Regions from separate parts of the Micromonospora sp. NPDC047644 genome, predicted to be linked through region 2. Evidence: riboswitches for the same ligand, from Rfam matches in the RefSeq annotation. Region 2 holds a riboswitch; the other holds the start of a gene.
The links. A riboswitch is a leader RNA that binds a small molecule or an ion and turns the genes downstream of it on or off. The one in region 2 is predicted to bind S-adenosylmethionine.
Positions count from the first base shown of each region.

Region 1 (12,013 bases), on a different contig from region 2:
ACCCCAGCGGCCCGGGATGTCCAGCAGCTCCAGCCGCCCGAACCCCTCCGGCACGGCCGGGTTCACCAGCAGGTTGTCGCCGGTGGGCCGCAACCCCAGGGTGGTGCTCAACAGCATCAGCAGCGCCCCCGACGACCACGACTGCGGGCGGGCGGCCCCCGGCAACTGCACCGGATACTTCGTCAGGCTGCGCTCGTGCCCGGCGATCGCCTCCGGCACCGCTCCGCCGAGGGTCTGCGCCAGGTCGAAGATGCCGCCCGCGATCGTCGCCGCGTGCGCGTCGCAGCCGTAACGGCGCAGACCGGCGGCGATCAGGGCGTTGTCCGCCGGCCACACCGCCCCCAGGTGGGCGCCCACCGGGTTGTACGGGCGCTGGCCGGTGGCGAAGGTGCGCACCCCCCAACCACTGAACAAGCGCGGTCCGACCAGGTGCTCGGCGACCGTCTCCGCGCGGTCGTCCGGGACTATCCCGCTCCAGAGCAGATGCCCCATGTTGGAGGCCAATGCGTCGACCGGCTCACCGTAGGGGTCGAGCGCCAACGCGTAGTAGTCCCGGTGGGGCAGCCAGAAGTCCCGGTTGAAGCGCTCCTTCAGCGCCGCGGCCTCCCGCTCCAGCCGGTCGGCGTACGCGGGGTCGTTCCAGAACTCCCGGGCCAGTCGGGCCCCCCGCCTCTTCGCGTCGTACGCGTAACCCTGCAACTCGCAGGTGGCGCGGGGAAAAGCGGGTTCACTGCCGTCGGCGCTGGTGATTGCGTCCGGGGAGTCCTTCCAGCACTGGTTGAGGGCACCGTGGCGTTCGTTGCGACGCTGGTAGCGCACATACCCGTCCCCGGTCATGTCGCCGTACTCGTCGATCCAGTCCAGCGCCATCCGGGCCGGGTGGCGCAACTCGCGTACCAGGTCCCCGTCACCGGACCACCGCTCGTACTCGTCGAGCAGGACGACGAAGAGCGGGCTGGTGTCCGCCGATCCGTAGTACAGCGCGTGCGCCCGGTCGCCGAACGCGCCGGACTCGCCGTACCGGAGGTGGGCCAGGATCTTGCCTGGTTCCTCGTCCAGATCGTCGTCGAGGTGGCCACCCTGCATGAAGGCCAGCATCCGCAGCGTCGCGGGAGCCAGTTGGGGGGTGAACGCCAGCGTCTCCAGGCACGTGATGATGCTGTGCCGCCCGCACAGCCACATCGTCCACGGCAGACCGGCGATCGGCACACGGGCGTCGTACGACAGTGGCCGATACCGCAGTGCCGCCAGGTCGGCCAGGCTGCCCCGGTACATCTCCTCCAGTCCGTCGCGTTCGGCCATCAGTTGCGGCGCCTGGTCCATCCAGTCCGCCAGGCTCTCGCGCATCCCGGTACGCACGGCCCGCTGGTGGGACTCCAGGGAGTCGCGGACATCCTGCCCGTCCGCACCGCCCATGGTCATGGCGATGTGCAGGTCGGTCTCCCACTTCCCCTCCGGGGCGATCCGGACCCGGAACGTCATTCCTCCCTCGTCCACCTCCACCGGTTCGGTGCTGCGCACCGTGGTCTGGCGCACGAAGCGCTGCCGTTGGTACCGCAGCACGAGCCGCTGGTTCGCCGAGTCCGCAGCGACCTCGACGGCCCGCTGGCGGAGGTGCCCGATCTCGGCGATGTCGGTGAAGTCGCTGCCCATCTCCACTCGGATCGTGAAATCGGCCGGCTCCGGCGAGTGGTTGAGCACCGTGATGTTCTCGTGCAGACAGTCGTGGATCGAGCGGTGGCGGATGATCGACACGTCGGCGTCGACGTAGTGGCTGGCCGCGCCGGGGACCAGAACGAACCGCGTCTCGAAGTAGGTCAGGTCGTCACGGGAGAGCGCGTTGATCCGTTCGCCGTCGATCCTGAGCACAAAGTGGGACAGGAAGCGGGTGTCGTACGCGAAGAGCCCGACGGGTGACCGCGGGTCGGCCTCGATGTCGCCCTGGGCGTCGCAGATCGCGAACACGTTACCGGCGATCACGTGGAGCAGTTCCTGCCTCACGACCGTTCCTCCCGAGCGTGCACGAGGCCGCGGTCCGGGGCCGGGGCACCCGCCGCGCTCCGGTCCGAGGGCCGCCCGGCGAGGGCAGCCCGGCCGAGTTCCCGGGGATGCCGGGCGCCGCTGGGCCCTGCGAAGATCCGCCGCAGCAGCATCAGCAGTCGCATGTCGCCGTGCAGGGCGAGGTCGTTGCGCAGCAGCGCCGCGCCGGGGTGCAGCTGCCCGTCGACCATCTGGTCGAACACCCGCCGGTCCGCGCTGACGACCAGGTCGGCGTCGTCGGCCGACCGTGCCACCCGCACCTGTTGGTCGGCGACGGTGAGGTACCAGTGATCGGTGCTGCCGTCGTCGCGGACGTCCAGCCGCAGCGTTCCCGCTGTGGTCTCCGGCAGGTCAGGCCGCCGATCGGTGTCCAGCTGTCGCAGGTACTGCTCCGCCGTCGCGCCCATCGGGTCCCCTCCCCACGGTTCCCCGCAGGATCACCCGCGTCGGGGTGATGCCGGCTCACCCGCAACGGGTGAGGGACGCGTCAGCCGGCCTCGATCAGGCCGCGCACGTAGGCGGCCTGGCCCACGTGTTGCAGGTCGTCGTCGACGATGCTGACCAACCGGACGCCGAGGGTGACCGGCGGGTCCCACGACTCGTCGACCACCCGGTCCAGGTCCGCCGGGCCCAGACCGGCCAGCAGGCTTGCGGTACGCGCCGCGACCGCCTGGTAGTAGTCGATCAACGCCTGCGCGTTCTCCGGCCGTACGGCGGCGACCTGAGCGGGCGAGTGCCCGTAGCCGGTGTCGTCGGGGTCGGGGGTCAGCCCGAACCGACCGGCCCAGTCTCCGCTGACCCAGATCTGCTCGGCGTCGAGCAGGTCGGCGACGTGGTGGTCCTGCACCCGGCTGAGGTGCCAGACCAGCCAGCCGACCGAGTTGCCGCCCGGCCCGGGCTGGTGGCGCAGTTGCTCGGGGCCGAGGCCGTCGACCGCCGCGCGGACGAGGTCGGGCAGCCTGTCGTACGCCTCGGTCAGCAGGTCACTCACGTTCACGGGTACGCCTTCCCGGTCGGTTTCCGAACAGGTACCGCCGGAACCGGGCGGGCAAACCTCGGCCGCTACGGTGATCGGATGGTCGCCGCGGTGGAGTTGTACCTGGACCCGGACGCCACCCGCCGGATCAGGGTGCTCTGGGACGCGCTGGAGGCCGAGGGGGTGCAGAGCATGCGCTCGCTGCTGGAGCGGCGCCACCGTCCGCACGTCTCGCTCATGGTGGCCCCCCGGTTCGACCCGGAGCAGGTCGTCGAGGCGCTACAGGGGACGGTGGTGGCAGCCCCGCTGCGGCTCGACTTCCACCATGCCGGCCAGTTCGTCGGTCGGGTGCTGTGGCTCGGCCCGGCGCCCACCCCGGAGTTGCTGGCGCACCACCGGCTGGTGCACGACCGGCTCGCCGCCGCCGGCGTCGCCCTCGCCGAGCACTACCGGCCGGGGCGGTGGGTGCCGCACTGCACGCTCTCCATGCGGGTGCCGAACACGCTGATGGCTGCCGCGGTGCGCCGCTGTCTGGAGGTGTTGCCGTTGAGCGCGACAGTGGTCGGCGCGGCGCTCACCGACCACGCCCGCGGAATCGCCCACCCGCTGCCGTGACCGCGCCTCGACCGTCGAGGCGTAATGTCCGGTTTGGCGGGTGACAGTCGGAAACCCGAAAACAAGCGGTGCGGATGCGGCCAGGCGTGGGAAGGTTCGAGTGGCTGTCGTACCGGTGGTGGGCTGCTCACAGGCGGTCCGCCCGGCCGGTGTGGCGCGGGGTCACCCCGCGCCACCCACGGCGGCTTCGACGAGGAGAGGCAGGGCCCATGCAGGCTCAGCGCAGGCCACCGCGCTCGGAGCGGAGCCAGACCCGGGACGACCGGACCGGCGGGGGAATGACCGGGGCGGCCACGCCACTGACGATCTGGGCGGCCGCCGTACTGCTCGGCCGGATCAGTGCCGGCGACGACGACGTCGAGGACGAACGGCACATCCTGCGCGGCATCGAGTGAATCCCGGCCGCACGGGTCAGAGCCAGCCGCGCCGCTTGAAGATCACATAGAGGGTGCCGCAGACCAGCAGCATCAACAGCAGCGCGAAGAGGTAACCGAAGCGCCAGTTCAGCTCCGGCATGTGGACGAAGTTCATGCCGTACACGGTGCCGATGAGCGTGGGAGCGAAGAGGATCGCCGCCCAGGAGGAGACCTTCTTCAGCTCCTCGTTCTGGCTGTAGCTGGCCGCGGTCAGGCTGCGCATCTCCTCGTTCTGCTGCTGCGAGACGAGGGTGGCGTTGACCGTGAGGATGTTCTGCAACAGGTGCCGGAAACCGTCCACCCGCTCCACCACCTGGGTCAGGTGGTCGGTCACGTCGCGCAGGTAGCGGCGCAGCTCCTCGTTGGCGCTGGCGCTGCCGGCGCCGTCGGCCAGCGCGCCGAGCACGCTGAGCAGCGGGCGGGCGGCCCGCTGGAACTGGATGACCTCCCGGCTGAGCCCGTAGATGCGGCGGCTGGCGTTCGGATCGCCACCGAACACCTGGGTCTCGATCTCGTCGATGTCGTTCTCCAGTCCGGCCACCACCGGCGCGTACCCGTCGACGACCTGGTCGAGGATCGCGTACAGGACCGCCTCCGGCCCCCGGGCGAGCATCTGCGCCTCGGTCTCCAGCCGTCGCCGCACCGCGGCCAGGTCGGGCGCCTCACCGTGTCGGACGGTGACCACGAAGCCCGGGCCGATGAACAGGTGCAGCTCGGAGAACTCGACCCCCTCCCGGAGGTCGTCGTAGCGGGCGGCGCGTAACACCACGAACAGGGTGTGCCCGTAGCGCTCCAGCTTGGGCCGCTGGTGGGCGTTGATCGCGTCCTCGACGGCCAGGTCGTGCAGCCGGAACTCCCGGGCCAGCGAGGTGATCTGCTCGATGTCGGGCCGGTACAGCCCGATCCAGGCCATCGCGCCGTCCTGCTCCTGGAGGCAGCGGTACGTCTCGGCGAGGCCGGACGGCGAGGCGAACCGGTGCCCTCGGACGTAGACCGCGCTGTCCACCAGACCACCGTGAGACGCGGCGGCGGGTGACTCCGTGGGCGGCGGCACACCGACCCTGGTTTCGTACTCGTCGAGTTGGCGGCCGAAGCCACCACCCGGGCGGAAGCGACGGCCGCCGACCATGCCCTGTCCCCTCCCCCGGCGCCGTCCCGTCCAGCCCGGGGCGCTGCTTCCCCGCTGCCCCGGGCCCTGAAACCCGCCGTGGCGTCGGCCGGGTTCCGCGCACCGGCGGACGGGGACGGCCCGCCGGGCGGATACTCACGGTGACCGTGGGGGATGACGGGGGACGCGCCGGTGAAGGTCGACAGCACCGGCCGGTTGCGGGGGTGGCTGCTCGACGCCGGCTCGGACCAGGCCGTACAGCACCCGGGGCCGCACGGGCGCCCGCCGGAGCACCGGCACCACCCGTGGTGGAAGGTGATGTGCCTGACCGGCGTCGACTACTTCTCCACGCTGGGTTACCAGCCGGGCATCGCGGCGCTGGCCGCCGGCGCGCTCTCACCGGTGGCGACCCTGGTGCTGGTGCTGGTGACCCTGCTGGGGGCGCTGCCGGTCTACCGGCGGGTGGCGGTGGAGAGCCCGTACGGTGAGGGCTCCATCGCGATGCTGGTACGCCTGCTGAGCTACTGGCCGGGCAAGTTGCTGGTGCTGGTGCTGCTCGGTTTCGTGGCCACCGACTTCATCATCACCATCACCCTCTCGGCCGCCGACGCGACGGCGCACATCGACGAGAACCCGTTCTGGCCGAGCGGGCTCAAGGGTCACGAGGTGCTGGTCACGCTGCTGCTGGTGTCGCTGTTGGGCGCGGTGTTCCTCAAGGGATTCACCGAGGCCATCGGGATCGCCGTCGTCCTGGTCGCGGTCTACCTGACGCTGAACGCGGTGGTGGTGGCCGACGCGCTGTGGCGGGTGGCGACGCATCCGAGCGCGGTCGGCGACTGGACCACGATGCTGACCACCGGGCACGGCGATCCGTGGCTGGTCGTCGGGCTGTCGCTGTTGGTCTTTCCGAAGCTGGCGTTGGGTCTGTCCGGCTTCGAGACCGGGGTGGCGGTCATGCCGAGCGTACGGGGTGACCCGCAGGACTCCGAGGCACGACCGCTGGGCCGGATCCGTGGCGCGCGCCGGCTGCTCACCACCGCGGCGGTGATCATGAGTGTCTTCCTCATCACCAGCAGCGTGACGACCACGGTGCTCATCCCGCCGGAGGCCTTCCAGCCGGGCGGACCGGCGAACGGGCGCGCGTTGGCGTACCTGGCGCACGCCCACCTCGGCGAGGTGTTCGGCACCGTCTACGACCTGTCCACGATCGGAATCCTCTGGTTCGCCGGGGCATCCGCGATGGCGGGTCTGCTCAACCTCGTGCCGCGCTACCTGCCCCGGTACGGCATGGCGCCGACCTGGGCGCGAGCCGTCCGGCCGCTCGTGCTGGTCTTCACCGCCGTCGCGTTTCTGATCACGATCGTCTTCGAGGCCAGCGTGGACGCGCAGGGCGGCGCGTACGCCACCGGGGTCCTGGTGTTGATCACCTCGGCCGCGACGGCGGTGACGCTCGCTGCGCGCCGGCAGCGTCAGCGCGGCCGCACCATCGCCTTCGGCGTCATCGCATTGATCTTCGTCTACACCACCGTGGCGAACGTGGTGGAGCGCCCGGACGGTGTGAAGATCGCGGCCTGTTTCATCGGCGGGATCATCCTGGTGTCGGTGCTGTCCCGGCTGATGCGGGCCTACGAGCTGCGCGTCGACCACGTCGAGCTGGACCACACCGCGGCGCGGATGATCGACGAACGCGCCGGACGACGGATCCGCCTCGTCGCGCACGAACCCGACCGGCGCGACGAGGCGGAGTACCGCGCCAAGCTGGCGCAGACCATGGCGGACAACGACTTTCCCGACGACAGCGACGTCATCTTCGTCGAGGTCACGGTCACCGACCCGTCCGACTTCGAGACCGAGCTGCTGGTCCGCGGTGGGAAAGTCGACGGCCGTTTCCCGGTGCTCAGCCTGGCCAGCTCGTCGGTGCCCACCGCGCTCGCCGCCCTGTTGCTGGAGATCCGCGACCGCAGCCGTCGGCGCCCCCACATCTACTTCGAGTGGTCCGAGGGTGGCCCCACCCGCAACTTCCTGCGCTACCTGGCCTTCGGACAGGGTGCCATCGCCTCGGTGACCCGGGAGATCCTGCGCCGCCAGGAGCCCGACCCGCACCGTCGACCGCACGTCCATGCCGGCTGACCTGCGAGTCGACAGCCCGTCGCGCACAGTGAGCGTGGTCATACCGACTGGACGATCCACCCGTTCCTGCTGCTAGCCTCGGCGCAGGTCATGAGCGCCAGCGCGAAGCCCCGGCTCGCTGGCCGGCAACCCTCCTCCGCGGTGGGGTGCCCCGGGTGAAGACCAGGCACCGGCAGGACGTCGGTGCAAGCGTGGCCTGGCACCCAGGTCAGCACAGACCCGGGAGAACCATGCGCATCCTCGGCACCACCGGACCGACCGACGTCGCGGGCACCCGCACCGGTCGCCCCTCGCCCGTACTGATCCGGCGACGGCACGTGGACATGATGCGAATGTGCAGCGCCGCCTGTCGTGGCGGCACCGCGCTCTAGCACCACCTTCCCGAGCTCCTTTCCCACCGGTACGCCCATCGGGCGCGCCGTCGGTGGCGTACGTCCGTGCGCGCCGAGACACCACCCTTCGGAGACACCAGTGCGATTCCTTCCTGCCCTGACCCGCGCCGCCGCCCTGGGCGCGGTCACGATCCTCGCCGCCACCGCCCTCACCGCCTGCGGGAACGACGACTCCTCCGACGCCAACCCGTACGGCCTGGCCCAGTCGGGCGTGCTGCGCGCCGGGACGCTGACCGACGCCCCGCCGAACGTGTACCTCGAGGACGGCAAGTTCACCGGCTTCGACAACGACCTGCTCACCGCCGTGGCCGGCAAGCTCTCCCTCAAGGTCGAGTTCGTCGGCACCGACTTCTCCGCACTGCTCAGCCAGGTCAACAACCGTAAGTTCGACGTGGGCAGTTCCTCGATCACCATCACCGAGGCCCGCAAGAAGACCGTCGACTTCGGCAACGGCTACGACTTCGGCTACTTCGGCCTGGACGTCCCGGCCGGCTCGCCGATCACCGGCTTCGACCAGCTCGCCGGGAAGCGGGTCGTGGTGGTGCAGGGCACCGTCCAGGACGACTACGCCACCGGCAAGCAGCTCAACCCGGTGCGGGTGCCGGACTACAACGGCGCGATCAACCAGCTCAAGGCGGGCACCGCCGACGCCTGGATCGCCCCGGCGGAGATCGGTGAGAAGTCGGCCGCCGACAGCAAGGGCAAGATCACCGTGGCGGCCAAGCAGCTCAGCCCGGCACCGACCGCGTACGCGGTGGCCAAGGGCAACGACAAGCTGCGCGAGGCGCTGAACAAGGCCCTCGACGAGGTCATCGCCGACGGCACCTGGAACCGGTTGCAGGCCCAGTACTACCCGGGCCGGCCGATCCCGGCGGACTTCGCCCCGGGCAGCGGCGCGGTCAAGGTCGCGCCGTCGGCGTCCGCGTCGGCCGCGTCCTGAGCCGGTGACGAGCGAGCGGGGCGGTAGGAGGAGCAACCGATGGAACCGTTGACCACCCTGTGGGAGACCTTCTTCGACGCCGACGCGATGCGCGAGGCGCTGCCCGAGATGCTGACCGTCGGGTTGCCCAACACGCTGATCCTCGCGGTCTCCGCCGCCCTGCTCGGCTCGGTGCTCGGCCTGTTGCTGGCCGTCGCCGGGATCTCCCGCAGCCGCTGGCTGCGCTGGCCGGCGCGGGTCTACACCGACGTGTTCCGGGGGCTGCCGGCCGCGGCGACGATCCTGCTGATCGGGGTCGGGCTGGCCCCGCTGGGCATGCAGGTCTGGGGGCCGGATCCCTACCCGTTGGGCATTCTGGCGCTGTCGCTGATCGCCGCCGCGTACATCGGGGAGATCTTCCGCTCGGGCATCCAGTCGGTGGAGGCCGCCCAGTTGGAGGGCGCCCGCGCGCTCGGCTTCTCCTGGGCCGACGCGATGCGGCTGGTGATCATTCCGCAGGGCATCCGGCGGGTGCTGCCGGCCTGGGTGAACCAGCTCATCGCGCTGATCAAGGACTCCAGTCTGGTCTACTTCCTCGGCCTGGTGGCCAGCCAGCGGGAGCTGTTCCGGATCGGGCAGGACTACGCGGCCACCACCGGCAACGAATCGGCGCTGCTGCTGGCGGGGCTCTTCTACCTGGCGTTGACGGTCCCGCTGACGCACGTCGTCAACTGGATCGACCGACGGCTGCGCAACGGTCGGCCGGCCACCGCGCCCGACGATGAGGACGACGAGGACCTGTCGACCGCCACCACCGAAGGGAGCCGACGATGACCACCGACACCACCACCTCGGTCAGCCTCGACGTCCGCGACGTGCACCTCGCCTTCGGGCCGAACCGGGTGCTGCGCGGCGTCGACCTCTCGGTGCCGCGGGGCGCGACGGCCTGCGTCATCGGCCCGTCCGGGTCGGGCAAGTCCACGCTGCTGCGCACCATCAACCGGCTGATCGAACCGGACCGGGGCGACGTGCTGCTGGACGGGCGCAGCGTGCTCGGCGACGACCCGGACGCGCTGCGGCAACGGGTGGGCATGGTGTTCCAGCAGTTCAACCTCTTCCCACACATGAGCGTGCTGCGCAACGTCACGCTGGCGCTGCGCCGGCTGCGCAAGCTCGATGCGGACGAGGCGGAGGCCGTGGCCCGGGCCCAGTTGGAGCTGGTGGGGCTGGCCGGCAAGGCGGACTCCCGGCCGGCGCAGCTCTCCGGTGGTCAACAGCAGCGGGTGGCGATCGCCCGCGCGCTGGCGCTGCGCCCCGAGGTGATGCTCTTCGACGAGGCGACGTCGGCGCTCGACCCGGAGCTGGTCAAGGGCGTCCTCGGGGTGATGGCCGACCTGTCCGCCGCCGGCATGACCATGGTGGTGGTGACCCACGAGATGGGCTTCGCCCGGCAGGTCGCCGACACCGTCGCCTTCATGGACCGGGGCGTGGTGCTGGAGGCCGGCCCACCCGAGGCGGTCTTCGAGCGGGCCGAGCATCCGCGGCTGCGCCGGTTCCTCGACCAGGTGCTCTGAGCCCTCCGTCACTCGTTGGGTCCGCGACCGAGCAGCCGGATCTCCTCGTTGTCCAGCGCGGACTGGAGTTCCTGGAGCACCAGGTCGTCGATCTCCCGGTTGTCGCGCAGCCGGGTGACCTCCCGCCTCTTGTGGGCGAGGACGCCGAGGCGCAGTCGGTGTTCCAACCGGCGCTCCTCGGCGGTGTTCCCACCGCTCTCGTCGAGGTCCGCCAGATGCCGTCGGTACTCGGCCTCCAGCCGGCGCACCGACTCGTCCTGGGCACCGACCTCCGCGGCGACCTGCGGTAGGGCGGCCAGGCCCACCTCGGTCGCCCGCCGCCGGGCGTTGCGGGCCTCGTCGACGCGTTCCGGGTCACCGGTGAGCCCGGCCCAGCGCACCACCAACGGCAGGGTGGTGCCCTGAAGCAGCATGATCAGCACGATCACCAGCGCGGTCACGAAGATGATCAGGTCGCGTTCGGCCACCGGCTGACCGTCGACCATCACCGTCGGGACGGCCAGGGCGGCGGCGAGCGACACCGCGCCCCGGAAACCGGACCAGCCCGCGACGGTGCCGACCCGCCAGCTCGACGGCCCCTGGCTCGGGTCCATGATGCGGCGACGCCGAAGCCTCGCGATCTGTGCGGTGAGGTAGACGAAGAGCAGCCGGGTGCCGATCACGACGAGGGTGACCACCAGCACGATCACCAGAGCCCTCGGGGGCGAGGTGCTGGTGATCCCCCGGACCGCGCGAGGAATCTGCGTGCCGAGCAGGACGAACAACCCGCCGTTGATCAGGAAGGTGGACAGGTCCCAGAACGCGTACGCCAGGACCCGGGACCGGGCGCGGATCACCCGTGGGCCGGCGTAGGCAAGCACCAGGCCGGCGACCACCACCGCCAGCACACCGCTGGCGTGCACCGAGTCAGCCAGCAGGAAGGCACCGAACGGGGTCAGCACGCTGAGCGCACCCTCGCGCAACGGATCGTCGAGCCGTTTGCGGATCAGCACCACCGCGGCCCCCACCAGCAGGCCGGCGACCACACCGCCGACGCTGGCGCCGACGAACTCCTCGCCGATGCCCAGGACACCCGGGTCTTCGCTGTGGCTGAGCAGCCCCACGGCCACAGCGAAGATCACCAGCGCCGTACCGTCGTTGACCAGGCTCTCCGCGTGCAGGGTGGTGAGCAGCTTCCGGGGCAACCGCTTGGCCAGGCCGGTGACCGCGGCGGCGTCGGTAGGCGCGAGGACCGCGCCGAGCACCCAGGCGGCGTCGGGGTTCACCCCGAACGCCTGCGCGGCGAACGACACGGTGACCATGGTGAGCACCACCAGCACCACGGCCAGCAGCCCGATCACGGGCAGGTTGGCCCGGATCTCCCGCAGGCTGATGGTGAGGCTCTCCCGGTAGAGGATCGCCGGCAGGAAGATCAGCAGGACCAGGTCGGGTTCCAGGGTGACCTCGGACAGCGGCGGCGTGAGCCCGAGCAGCACACCCAACGCGATGAGCAGCACCGGCGGGGCGACCCGGTACCGGCCGCCGAGGGTGGTGCCGACAAGGACGGTGACGCCGAGTGCCACGATCAGGATGAGCGCCTCCACGCGTACCCCCCTCGGATCATGGCCGACGGTGGACACGCCGGTGGTTCCATCTGACCGCACCCCACGGCTGGTTCCGGCCGAAACCGGCAAGTCGCCGGGGAGCCAGAGCGCGTTGGCCAGGCACACCCGCCGCGGCGCTCAGGACGGGTCGTCGGCGCGGACGCGTGCCAGGAGCAGCCGGGCGGTACGGCGATGCTCGGCGGCTTCCTCGTCGCGGCCCAGCGCGGCGGCCAGATCGGCGAGGTGCGCGGCCACCGGGC
Region 1 covers NZ_JBEYSY010000014.1:166,766-178,778, reverse strand. Annotated here, with positions in the region: gene AB0877_RS23755 (glycogen debranching N-terminal domain-containing protein) at 1-2,001, opposite strand, end outside; gene AB0877_RS23750 (SCP2 sterol-binding domain-containing protein) at 1,998-2,447, opposite strand; gene AB0877_RS23745 (DUF664 domain-containing protein) at 2,528-3,037, opposite strand; gene AB0877_RS23740 (2'-5' RNA ligase family protein) at 3,116-3,631, shown strand; gene AB0877_RS23735 (hypothetical protein) at 3,841-4,026, shown strand; gene corA (magnesium/cobalt transporter CorA) at 4,043-5,176, opposite strand; gene AB0877_RS23725 (amino acid transporter) at 5,330-7,285, shown strand; SAM riboswitch class IV at 7,372-7,483, shown strand; gene AB0877_RS23720 (ABC transporter substrate-binding protein) at 7,757-8,617, shown strand; gene AB0877_RS23715 (amino acid ABC transporter permease) at 8,657-9,430, shown strand; gene AB0877_RS23710 (amino acid ABC transporter ATP-binding protein) at 9,427-10,170, shown strand; gene AB0877_RS23705 (Na+/H+ antiporter) at 10,179-11,753, opposite strand; gene AB0877_RS23700 (BTAD domain-containing putative transcriptional regulator) at 11,892-12,013, opposite strand, start outside.
Region 1: another riboswitch for S-adenosylmethionine. It lies ahead of AB0877_RS23720 (ABC transporter substrate-binding protein); the one in region 2 lies ahead of AB0877_RS21055 (aminotransferase class V-fold PLP-dependent enzyme).

Region 2 (12,013 bases):
GGCTTCGCGGCGGTCAGCGTGCCGATCGCGGCGGTGCGGCTGGCGCAGGGCGTCGGCCGGCTGATCCGGGCGACCGGCGACAAGGGCGTGGTCGCGGTGCTCGACTCCCGGCTGGAGACGGCGCGAGGCTACGGGCCGTTCCTGCGCCGCTCGCTGCCCCCGTTCTGGTACACGACCCGCCCCGAGGTGGCCCGAGGCGCCCTGGAACGCCTCGCCAAGTCCTGACGCCCACCCCCGCCGGTTCCGTCGCACCGCGCGGCAGGATCGCGCTGCAACATGGAAAGAGTGGCCTCCGCGCTGCGGGAGGCCACTCTTTCCATGTTCGTGCGTGATCAAGCGGGCCCGCGGCGAGCGCCGGCGCCCGACTTCAGGGGGCCTGGGAGGCGACGACCACGGCGTCGGGCGGGGTGTCCGGCACCCTGCGGGCGGCAAGCCGGCGGACCGCGGTGTTCAGCACCGCGATGAGCGGCACGGAGACCAGCGCGCCGGTGATGCCCGCGAGTACGACGCCGGCGGCGATACCGATGATCACCGCGAGCGGGTGCAGGGCGACCGCCCGACCCATGATCAGCGGTTGCAGGATGTGACCCTCCACCTGCTGCACGACGATCACCGCAGCGAGGATGATCAACGCGGTGACCGGGCCGCTGTCGACGAGGGCCACCAACACCGCCACGCCGCCGGAGAGCGCCGCGCCGACGATCGGGATGAACGCGCCGAGGAAGACCAGCGCGGCCAGCGGGAAGGCGAACGGGATGTCGAAGGCGACCAGGAAGATGCCGATGCCGACCGCGTCGATGAAGGCGACGAGCACCGTCGCGCGGACGTAGGCGACAAGCGTCTGCCAGGAGGCGCGACCGGCGTCGTCGACCTTCCACCGGGCGGCCACCGGCAGCAGCCGGACCAGGAAGCGCCAGATCCGGTTGCCGTCGCGCAGGAAGAAGAACGTCGCGAAGAGCACCAGCAGCGTGCCGGTCAGCACCTCGGCCAGCGTCGCGGCGGTGCTCAGCGCGCCGCTGGTGAACCTCGAGGTGTTGTTGTTGATCCAGGCCTGCGCCTCGTCGATGTACCGGTCGAGCTGGGTGTCGGAGAGATGCAGCGGGCCCGTCTTCAGCCAGTTCTGGATCTGCCGGACGCCCTCCGAGGACTTCTCGCTCAGCTCCGGTACGCCACGGATGAACTCGTTGACCACCAGCGTCAGCGTGCCGATCACCGCGGCCAGGCCGCCGACCAGCACCACCGCCGTCGCCAGCGACCGGGGGAACCGGACCCGCAGCAACCAGCCCACCGCAGGGGCGAGCAGCGCGGAGAGCAGCAGCGCGATGGCCAGCGGAATGATCACGATCTTGACCGTGCCGACGATCCGCAGCAGCGCCCAGGCCACCACGCCGATCACGATCAGTCGCCAACACCACGCGGCGGCGATCCGCAACCCGTGCGGAACGTCGGCGTCGTCCCGACTGGAGGTGGAGCTGTGCAGGTCGACCGGAGGCTCCGCGCCGTAGACGGTGGCGCTCGACGGCGCGGTCGGCCCCGGCACGGCCGGCGACGCCACCCGGGCCGCCCCCGACACGTCGTTCAACGCGTCACTCGAGGTGCCCTCGTCGGCCCGCGCCGACTCCTGTCGTGACTGGTAGGCGCGGCGAAGCCGCCCGCGTACCCGCTCGAAGCGGCTCAAGCGCACCTCCTGGCAGAGAACCCGGCCCGCCGACAGCGACAGGTCGGACAGCATACGTCCGTTCCCAGCACCGTAGGGGGGATCCGCCACACAATGCCCCGACCACCTCCGGCGTAACCACCGGTCGGCCACCGATGGCCACACGGTAGCGTCTGCGACGTGACCGCCGACAACGATCTCGACGCCGGCCTGCCGATCCGCCTGCTGCACGACCGCGTGCTGGTACGGATGGAGGGCAGCGACGGCGAACGCCGCTCCACCGCCGGCATCGTCATTCCGGCGACCGCCGCTGTCGGCAAGCGCCTCGCCTGGGCCACCGCGGTCGGGGTGGGGCCGAACGTGCGCGCCATCGTCTCCGGCGACCGGGTGCTCTTCGACCCGGACGAGCGCTCCGAGGTCGAGCTGCACGGTCGCGGTTACGTGCTGCTACGGGAGCGGGACGTGCACGCCGTGGCCGCCGAGCGGATCGAGAACGACTCGACCGGCCTCTACCTCTGACGTCCCTCGGCCGGCCTCCACCTCTGACGCACTTTCCTCGGTCTCTACCTCTGACGCCCCTTCCTCGGTCACCAGGCCCCGTCGCGCACCGTTTGCCCAGCCGCACGACGGGAAGCCATCCGGCGACCGTGGCCCTGGGGAGGGACGATGCCGGTATTCGTGAAGAAGCTCTTGACCTGGGGCAGTGTCGCGTTCCTGATCTACTTCATGGCCTTCCGGCCGGACGGTGCCGCGCAGATGTTCCGGGCGATCGGCGCCGCGCTGATCGCGATGTTCCAGGGCCTCGGTGACTTCCTCACCTCCCTGATGACCTGAACCAAAGCCAGACCACGCGCACGCGTCACGCGGGTAACGCCACGCGCCACCCGCCCGGAACCCGTCCGCCGCCCCCACGCGTCACGCCACGCGCGAGTCGCTCACACCCCACGTCCGCGATCTTGCACTTACTGTCCCGACGTATGGGGCATTCCACGCTTTTCGACAACCGAAACTGCAAGATCGACGCGGGGTGGGGTGGGGGCGCGAGGGCGGGGGCAGGCTCGCCGTGGTTCGGGGCGGGCTGGGCGTGGGTGGGCGGGCGGCGGCGGGTTAGGGGTGGGTTGGGGGCCAGGGGGAGGGTGGGCGCAGGGCGGGCCAGCCGGGCGGGGCGGGCGGGGGGTAGCCCGCCGGAGCCGGGGCGGGCGACAGCACCACCGGGATCGGTACGACCGGCTCGTCCGGCGCGTCCACCGCGCGCTCGGTGCCGTCCGGGAAGCGCAGCTGGTAGCGGGTGCCGTCCCAGACCCCCGCCGGAGCCTGCGGGTCCCGACCCACGAAGAACGACCGGTATTCGGTGATCGCGTCCAGCAGTTCCCGCTCCTCGCGGGCGGTCCGCTCCTGGTCGGCGGGTTTGCGGTCCAGGCCGCGCAGGGCCCCGTCGCGCAGCAGGGCCAGCCGGGTGGCGGCGGACTGGTAACCCCGCATCGCCCGTACCCCGGCGTCGCCGGCCACCCGTCGCGCCCAACTCCGGGCCGCGTGCCGCCGGCCGAGACTGCTCAGGGCGGCCACCTCGGGCGGGCTGAGCCAGCCGGCGCGTACGTAGTCGGGCAGGACCCGCTCGGTGAGCCGCCCCTCCCAGGCGCGCAGCCACAGCGCCAGCCCCACGGTGCCGAAGAAGACCGGCACCATGAGACCCAGGAAGCCGTACAGCATGATGATGGCCTCGCCGGTGGCCTGGGTCAGCGTGGGCAGCAGGTTCCACGTGCCGTGCAGCATCATCGCCAGCAGCAGACCGGCGATCGGCGCGAGCACCCGGATGCGCCGGTCCGCCGTCCGGGAGGCGATACCCAACCCCACACCGGTCATCGAGGTGAAGAGGGGGTGGGCGAACCCGAACAGCAGGATCCGCAGGATGAAGATCGCGATGACCTGCTGGATGCCGGTGGCCGGGCCGTACCGGTCGGCACCGGACGCATAGCCCAACCCACCCAGGTAGAGGATGTTCTCCACCATCGCGAAGCCGACCGCGGCGAGCCCGCAGTAGACCAGGCCGTCGGTGATCCCCGACCACTCGCGGCGGCGGAACACCAGCAGCAGGATCGGGCCCAACGCCTTGGTCAGCTCTTCGATGAACGGCGCCACCAGCACCCCGGTGAGCGCCGACGGCAGGCCCCAGTCGTCGAAGCGGTTGGCCGCGAAGTCGTTCACGGTGAGCGAGGCGGCGGTGGAGACGAACGCCCCCCAGGCGAAACAGAAGATCAGATACTTCAACGGCTCCGGTTCGTAGCGGTCCAGCCAGAGGAAGCACCCGACCAGCACCGGCACCGGCAGAATGGCGGCGACCACCCCGATCAGCAGGGCCTGCACACCGAGCGACTGGCCGAGCGTGAAGACCATGAAGACCGCGCACGCCGCGATCAACAGCACCACCCCGGCCAGCACCAGGAACCGCCGCCAGCCCAGTCGGCGCAGCGGCATCCGCGGCGTCTTGCCCGTGGGCGGGCCGGCGGGCGCGGGCGGTGCGGCGGGCGCAGGCGGCAGCGGTGAACCGGGCGGGGTGTCGGCCATGCGGTCAGCGTAGCCATCCACCGCCGGCTGGTTCGGCCGCATCGGTAGCCGCTATGCTGCCGGCAGGTCACGAGCGCCAGCGTCAAGCCCCGGCTTGCTGGCCGGCAACCCTCGTCGAGTTCGCGGTGGGGTGCCCCGGGTGATGACCGGGCCCAGCCCGATCGGTGTGCTGGGCAAGCGCGGACCCCGTCCCGATGTCGCACCCGGGGTCCCTGACCCCGGAGGTTCCGGCGTGTCCGTCACTCTCGTCCCCTCGCTGCCCAGCCTGCCCACCGTGCCGTCCGCGTCGCTCGACGTCCTCGGCGTGCCCGGCGAGATCAACCTGGACTACGCGGCCAGTGCGCCGTGTGCGCGGGCCGCCGCCGACGCGGTGGCCGAGCTGCTGCCCTGGTACGCCAGCGTGCATCGCGGAGCGGGAGCGTTGTCGCGGCGCTGCACCCTCGCGTACGAGCAGGCCCGGCAGACCATCGGCGACTTCTTCGGCGCTCGCGCCGACGATCATGTGATTTTCACCCGCAACACCACCGACGCGCTCAACCTGCTGGCACGGGCCGTGCCGGCCGGCACCACCGTGGTCACGTTCGCTGGCGAACACCACGCCAACCTGCTGCCCTGGCCGCGCGGGTCGGTGCGGCTGCCGGTGCCCAGCGACCCCGACGGGGCGGTTCGTGATCTCGCCGCCGCCCTCACCGAGCTGCGTCGGGGCAGCAGCCCGGCGTTGCCGGTGCTGGTCGCGGTGACCGGTGCGAGCAACGTGACGGGTGAGCGGTGGCCGGTCGCCGAGCTGGCGCGGGTGGCGCACCGGCACGGTGCTCGGATAGCGCTCGACGCCGCGCAGCTCGCCCCGCACGCCCCGGTCGATCTGCTGGCGCTGGACGTCGACTATCTGGCCGTGTCCGGCCACAAGCTGTACGCGCCGTTCGGCGCGGGCGTGCTGATCGGTCGCGCCGACTGGCTGGACGCCGCCCCGCCCTACCTGGCCGGCGGTGGCGCCACCAGCCACGTCGGGCCGGCCACCCACGACGTGACCTGGGCGACCGGCCCGGCCCGACACGAGGGCGGCACCCCGAACCTGCTCGGAGCGGTCGCGCTGGCGGCGGTGTGCAGGGCGCTCGACGAGGCGGACCGGAGCGCGCTGGCCGCCCACGAGCAGGCCCTGCTGGCCCGGCTGCGGAGCGGCCTCGCCGCCCTGCCGCACGTCGTCGAGCTGCGCACCTTCGGCCCGGACGCGCCCCGGGTCGGCATCGTCTCGTTCGTGGTCGCCGGCTGGGACTCCACCGAGGTGGCCACCCGGCTGGCCGCCGAGCACCACATCGGCGTACGGGACGGGTTGTTCTGTGCCCACCCGCTGGCCCGGCGTCTGCTCGGCGAGGCGGCGGGGCGGACCGGCCGGCGGGACCTGCCGCCCACCGCGCTACGGGCCAGCATCGGGCTGGGCAGCACGGCCGCCGAGGTGGATCGGCTGCTCGCGGCCCTGGCCGAGCTGGCCTGAGGTCCGTACGGGCGGTCGTTTCCGCTCAGCCGATCGGCGGGGCGGTGGGTGGCTTCGGCGTCTCGCCGGGCTCGGCGGGCTCACCGACCGGGCGCTCCTGCTCACCGAAGGCGGTGCGGATCCACCGGTTCGCCTCCTCCTGCTCGATGCCGGAGGCGACCAGCAGGTCGCTCGCTGTCGTCCGGATCTGGGCGATCACCACGCTGCCGGAGAACCCCACTCCGTCGCCGTACGCCCGGCCGGCCTCGCTGACCGCCCGCAGCGACCGCTCCCGCGCCTTCTCGGGCTCCTCACCGGCGGCGAACTCGTGTTTGAGCAGCCGGACCGACTCGGCGAGGTGGCCGATCGCGTCCGGCATCGGATCGGGAACCGGTTCCTCGTCCTCGACCAGCGTGACGGACCGGCGGATCAGGGTGCCGCTGTTGCGCATCGCCCGGTCGATCGGGTCGGCCGCTTCGGCGTAGTGGGTCAGTTCGTCGCGGCGGTGCCAGCGGGCCGGGGAGAGGGTGGCGGTCTCCTTCGCCCCCTCGATCGCCTCGCCCAGCGTGGCCAGCTCCTCCTTGTTGTTGCGCAGCCTCTCCAGTGCGGCCTGGACGGTGGCGCGGTCCCGGTTGCGCAGCCCGTCGGCGGTGGCGTCGAGCTGGGCGGCGAGCAGGTCCAGGGCGGGGCGGGCCGCCCGGTTGATCACCCGGAGCGGGTTCAGCGGCAGCAGCACCGCCGTGACCAGCAGCGCGATTCCGCCCCCGAGGAACGCGTCGACGAAGCGGGGGATCTCCAGGTTCTGGGTCGACGGACTCAACGTCACGATCAGCACCGCCGTGGCCGCCGCCTGGATGACGATGGCCACGCTCGCTCCGGCGAAGATGGTGAGCAGGATCGCCACGGTGACCACCAGGCCGAGCTGCCACGCCCCGGTGCCGAGCAGGTAGATCAGGAGGTCGCCGACGAACACCCCGACCCCCACCCCGACGATCAGCTCGATGGTCCGGCGGAACCGCTGACCGACCGACGCGGCCAGGGTGCCGACCGCGGAGATCGGCGCGAAGACCGGCTGCGGGTTGCCGAGCACCTTGTGCGAAATCAGGTACGCGAGCCCGGCGGCCAGCCCGGCCTGCACCGCGAGTCCGCCGGCCATCCGTACCCGGTGCAGCCGGTCGTGCAGGGTGGCCCGGCCGCGGTGGCGCAGTTGTTCGGTGGCCTCGGCGATCCGCGCGCCGTCGATGTCCACCAAACCGTCGCGCAGCGCGGTACGTCGCACCATCGGCTGTCGCTTGTCCCGGGCCACGGCCATGGGCGCGACTACCCGTGGTGGGCCCGCTGAACCCTCCCTACCCGCGCGTCACGGGTGAATGCGGCACACTCGGGCGGTGGTCGATCTGTTGGACCGGTGGCGGGCGGCGGCCCGGGGTGCCGGCGCGAGGCCCGGTCCGGACACCACCAGCGCCGGCGAGCAGTTGATCGCCCGCTGGCGGGAGCCGCACCGGCACTACCACACGGTGAGCCACCTGACGGCGGTGCTCGATGTGGTGGACCAGCACGCCGACCTGGCCGATCGGGCCGACGCGGTCCGGCTGGCGGCGTGGTTCCACGACGCGGTCTACGACCCCCGGGCCGACGGGGACACCAACGAACGGGACAGCGCCGCGCTGGCCGAGAGCGTGCTCACCGGGCTCGGGGTGCCGGGGCCCACGGTGGCCGAGGTGCGCCGGCTGGTGCTGCTCACCGCCGGGCACGCGGTGACGCCGGGCGACCGGGACGGCGTGCTGCTCTGCGACGCCGACCTGGCCGTGCTGGCCGCGCCGCCGGCCAGCTACGAGCGTTACGCGGCGGCGATCCGCCGGGAGTACGCCCACGTGCCGGAGCCTGCCTTCCGGGCTGGGCGGGCCGCCGTGCTGACCGGCCTGCTGTCGCTGCCCGCGCTGTTCCGGTCGCCACCGCTGGCGAGCCGGTGGGAGGAGCCCGCCCGCGACAATGTGCGCCGCGAGCTGGCCGCCCTCACCGGGGCACCGGAGAACGCGGCTTGACCAGGTGCTTCGGCCGACGCAGGTCGGCGGCGCGGAGCAACCGGACCAGCTCCCGGCTCGGCACCACCTCAGCACCGAGCCACACCGCCGCCGCGAACCGGTCCGCCGGGATGTCGTAGTGGTCCCGGTCGAAGCCGCGCCGGGGAGCGCCGAGCGCCTCGGCGAAGGCGTGCAGCTCGGCGTACGAGACGTCACTGATCAGGTGCGACCAGAGCCGGCCGCGCCACGGCCAGGCCGGCCGGTCCAGGTAGAGCACGGTGCCACGTTAACCCGCTCAGTCGATCATGTTGATGATCGCCCGGTACCGCCCTAACCTCGGCTGCATGGCCCCCACCGCGCTCCTCGACGACCTGCGCGCCGCGCTCGGTGACGACGCCGTGCTCACCGATCCGGACCTGCTGCGCCTGCACCAGCGGGACGAGGCCGATCTGTGTGCCGCCGGCGTCCCGCTGGTGGTGACCCGCCCGCGCGACACCGGACAGGTGGTCGCCGTGATCCAGGCGGCGGCGCGGCACGGCGTACCGGTGGTGCCGCAGGGCGCACGGACCGGGCTGGCCGGCGCGGCGAACGCGGTGGACGGCGCGGTGGTGCTCAGCACCGTCGCGATGAACGCGATCCGGGAGATCGACCCGGTGAGCCGGATCGCCGTGGTCCAACCGGGCGTGGTCAACGCGGCGCTGGCCGCGGCGGTGGCGGAACAGGGCCTCTGGTACCCGCCGGACCCCGGCTCCTGGGAGTCGTCCACGATCGGCGGCAACGTGGCCACCAACGCCGGCGGCATGTGCTGCGTGAAGTACGGAGTGACCACCGAGTACGTGCTCGGCCTGGAGGTGGTGCTCGCCTCCGGTGAGGTGCTGCGCACCGGCCGGCGTACGGCCAAGGGGGTGGCCGGATATGACCTGACCCGACTGTTCGTCGGGTCGGAGGGCACCCTTGGCGTGATCACCGAGGTGACCGTGGCGCTGCGGCCCGCCCCGGCCGACTCACTGACCCTGGTGGCGGTCTTCGGATCCACCGCCACGGCCGGCGCGGCGGTGGCCGAGATCGCGGCTCGCGGTCTCACCCCCAGCCTGCTGGAGTTGCTGGACCAGACCCACCTGCGGGCGATCGAGGCGTACCGACCGATGGGGTTGCGGACCGACGCGCAGGCCCTGTTGCTGGCCGCCGCCGACACCGGCTCCCGCGCGGCGGACGACCTGGCCGTGCTGGCGGAGGTGTGCCAGGCCGTCGGCGCCGACGAGGTCTACGCGGCCACCGACGCGGTGGAGGCGGCGGCGCTGCTCCAGGCTCGCCGGCTGGCCCACCCGGCGATGGAGAAGTTCGCGGCGGACGCCTACCCGGGCGGCAACGGCGGTCTGGTGATCGACGACGTGGCGGTGCCGCGCGGCGCGCTCGCCGCGCTCCTGGACGGGGTTGCCCGGATCGCGGCCGAGTGTGAGGTGCCGATCGGCGTGGTGGGGCACGCCGGGGACGGCAACATGCATCCGAACATCGTCGTCGACCGGGCCGACCCGGCGAGCGTGGAGCGGGGTCGGCGGGCCTTCGACGAGATCATGCGGCTCGGCCTGGGCCTGGGCGGCACGTGCACCGGTGAGCACGGGGTGGGGCTGCTCAAGCGGGACTGGCTGGCCCGGGAGATCGGGCCGGTCGGTGTCCGGGTGCACCAGGCGATCAAGTCGGCGCTCGACCCGGCCGGCCTGCTCAACCCGGGCAAGGTGCTCTGACCGGCTGCGGTCAGCCCTTGACCTCGGCCGGTGTCGCCTGGGTGAGCAGCAGCAGGATCTCCCCGGCGACCGGCGTGAGCTCCTCGCCCGGGCAGTCCTGGGAGGTGATCAGCCCGGTCGAGGTGATGAGGCTGGACGTCAGCGCGTCGATGCAGGTTGTCCGGTACCGCCGGGCCTGATCGGTCTCGTCGGCCAGCTTCGGGTTGGCCAGCAGCACCTGGAGCCGTTCGGTCAGCTCCGGCGCGAGGGTGCCCCGGGAGGTCACGCCGTCGCCGGCGCAGTCGACGCACTGCCACGCGCCGTTCCGCTCGACGCTCAGGGTGCGCATCGGCCCGTCCTCGCCGAGCCGCTGGAGCAGGCTCACCTGACCGGCGGCCACAGTGGTGGGGATCTCCGGCTGCGAGCCGCCACCTGCCGTGCCGGGGGTCGGTTGCGCCACCGGGGTGCTCGGCTTGTCTCCCTCGAACAGGGAGCACCCGGTCAGGGCGCCGACGAGCGCGACGGCGAGCAAGGGTACGAGCAGACGAGGGCGCGCGCGGGCTAGCACGCGCGGAAACCTACCCCACCGTAGGTAGCGTTCGAAACCACCATCCGGGCCGGTATCGATGGTTACCCATCGGTAACGTCGCAATTCGTCATCGAGCGGACGAGCGCAGCTCCGCCTGGTTGTCGTCACCCCGGTCAGCCGCGTAACCCCTGACGTCCGGAGCGCCGAGGCGGGCCGCGTCCGCCGCCGCGTCGTCCGGCATCAACTGGGACTGCCGCTCCGCCTCCACCCGAACCCGGTAGTGCTCGACCTCGCGCGCCCGGGTGGCCGCGTCCCAACCGAGCACCGCCCCCATCAGCTCTGCGGTGTGCTCCGCCGACTCCAGCCCCCGGTGGCTGGTCTCGAACGAGATGCGGGTCCGCCGGGTCAGCACGTCCTCCAGGTGCAGCGCGCCCTCGGCCCGCGCCGCGTAGGCGACCTCCGCCGCCAGATACTCCGGAGCACCAGCCAACGGGGACGCCAGCAGAGGATCGGCGTCGACCAGCGCCAGCAGGTCCAGGGTGAGGGTGCCGTACCGCTCCAGCAGGTGCTCCACCACGCCCACCGGCACCCCGTGCCGGCGGGCCAGGTCGGCCCGGTCGCGCCACATCGCCGGGTAACCGTCCGCGCCGAGCAGCGGCAGGTCGGCGGTACGCGACGAGCGAGCGCCACCGAGCCGGCGAACGGCCCGGTCGACCACGTCGGACGCCATCACCCGGTACGTCGTGTACTTGCCGCCGGCGACCAGCAGCAGCCCGAGCATCGGCTCGAAGACAGCGTGCTCCCGGGAGAGCTTCGAGGTCGAGTCGGCCTCGCCGGCCAGCAGTGGCCGCAGCCCGGCGTACACCCCCTCGATGTCGGCGGTGGTCAGCGGCCGTTCCAGCACCGTGTTGACCTGCTGGAGGAGGTAGTCGATGTCGCGGGCCGAGGCGGCCGGGTGGGACCGGTCCAGCCGCCAGTCGGTGTCCGTGGTGCCGATGATCCAGTGCCCGCCCCACGGGATGACGAAGAGCACCGAACTCGCCGTACGCAGGATGAGCCCCGTCTCACCGGTGATCGCCGAGCGGGGCACCACCAGGTGCACCCCCTTGGAGGCGCGCACCCGGATGCCGGGCCGCAGGCCGACGTCGTTGAGCATCCGGGACATGTCGTCGCTCCACACACCGGTGGCGGCGATGACGGTGCGGGCCTGCACCTCGAACTCCGCGTCCGGCGAGCCCGGCGGAGCCTCCAGGTCCCGGACGCGGACGCCGGTCACCTCGCGCGCCTGCCGGATCAACCCGACGGCGCGGGCACTGCTCACCACCGTGGCGCCGAGGCTGGCCGCTGTCCGGGCCAGGGTGACAACCAGCCGGGCGTCGTCGACCTGCCCGTCGTAGTAGCGGATCGCCCCGGCCAGCGCGTCGGCCCGCAGGCTCGGGAAGATCCGCCGGGCACCCTCCCGGGTCAGGTGACGGTGCAGGGGCATTCCCCGACCCCCGCCGAAGAGCCCGGCGAAGGCGTCGTACGCGGCCACCCCGGCGCCGTAGTACGAACGCCGGAAGACCCGGGCCGGCAGGTCCCGCAGGCCCCGCCCGGCCGGCAGCGGCACCATGATCGGCACCGGGCGTACCAGGTGCGGCGCGAGCCGGGTGGCCAGCAGGCCGCGCTCGGTGAGCGCCTCGTGGACCAGGTGGAACTCCAACTGCTCCAGGTACCGCAGGCCACCGTGGATGAGTTTGCTGGACCGGCTGGAAGTCCCGGCGGCGAGGTCACGCGCCTCGACCAGCGCCACCTTCAAGCCACGGGACGCGGCGTCCAGGGCGGCACCGGCTCCGGTCACCCCGCCCCCGATGACCAGCACGTCGAAGCGCTCGGCACGCAGTCGACGCAGGTCGGACGCACGGCGGACCGGTGAGAGCTGACCGGCGACGGATCGGGAGACATTCGGGTCGCGCACCTGTCCACCGTAACCGTCGAGGCGCCCTGTCGACATTCGCCGCCCGCCCCGCACCGCGCCCACCTGCTGCGGAGCCCGCACGACAC
Region 2 covers NZ_JBEYSY010000012.1:147,690-159,702, forward strand. Annotated here, with positions in the region: gene AB0877_RS21030 (ATP-dependent DNA helicase) at 1-225, shown strand, start outside; gene AB0877_RS21035 (AI-2E family transporter) at 368-1,732, opposite strand; gene AB0877_RS21040 (co-chaperone GroES) at 1,838-2,176, shown strand; gene AB0877_RS21045 (hypothetical protein) at 2,324-2,491, shown strand; gene AB0877_RS21050 (PrsW family intramembrane metalloprotease) at 2,765-4,264, opposite strand; SAM riboswitch class IV at 4,288-4,408, shown strand; gene AB0877_RS21055 (aminotransferase class V-fold PLP-dependent enzyme) at 4,455-5,714, shown strand; gene AB0877_RS21060 (FUSC family protein) at 5,740-6,975, opposite strand; gene AB0877_RS21065 (metal-dependent phosphohydrolase) at 7,082-7,738, shown strand; gene AB0877_RS21070 (DUF4031 domain-containing protein) at 7,710-7,994, opposite strand; gene AB0877_RS21075 (FAD-linked oxidase C-terminal domain-containing protein) at 8,062-9,462, shown strand; gene AB0877_RS21080 (hypothetical protein) at 9,473-10,009, opposite strand; gene AB0877_RS21085 (glycerol-3-phosphate dehydrogenase/oxidase) at 10,098-11,963, opposite strand.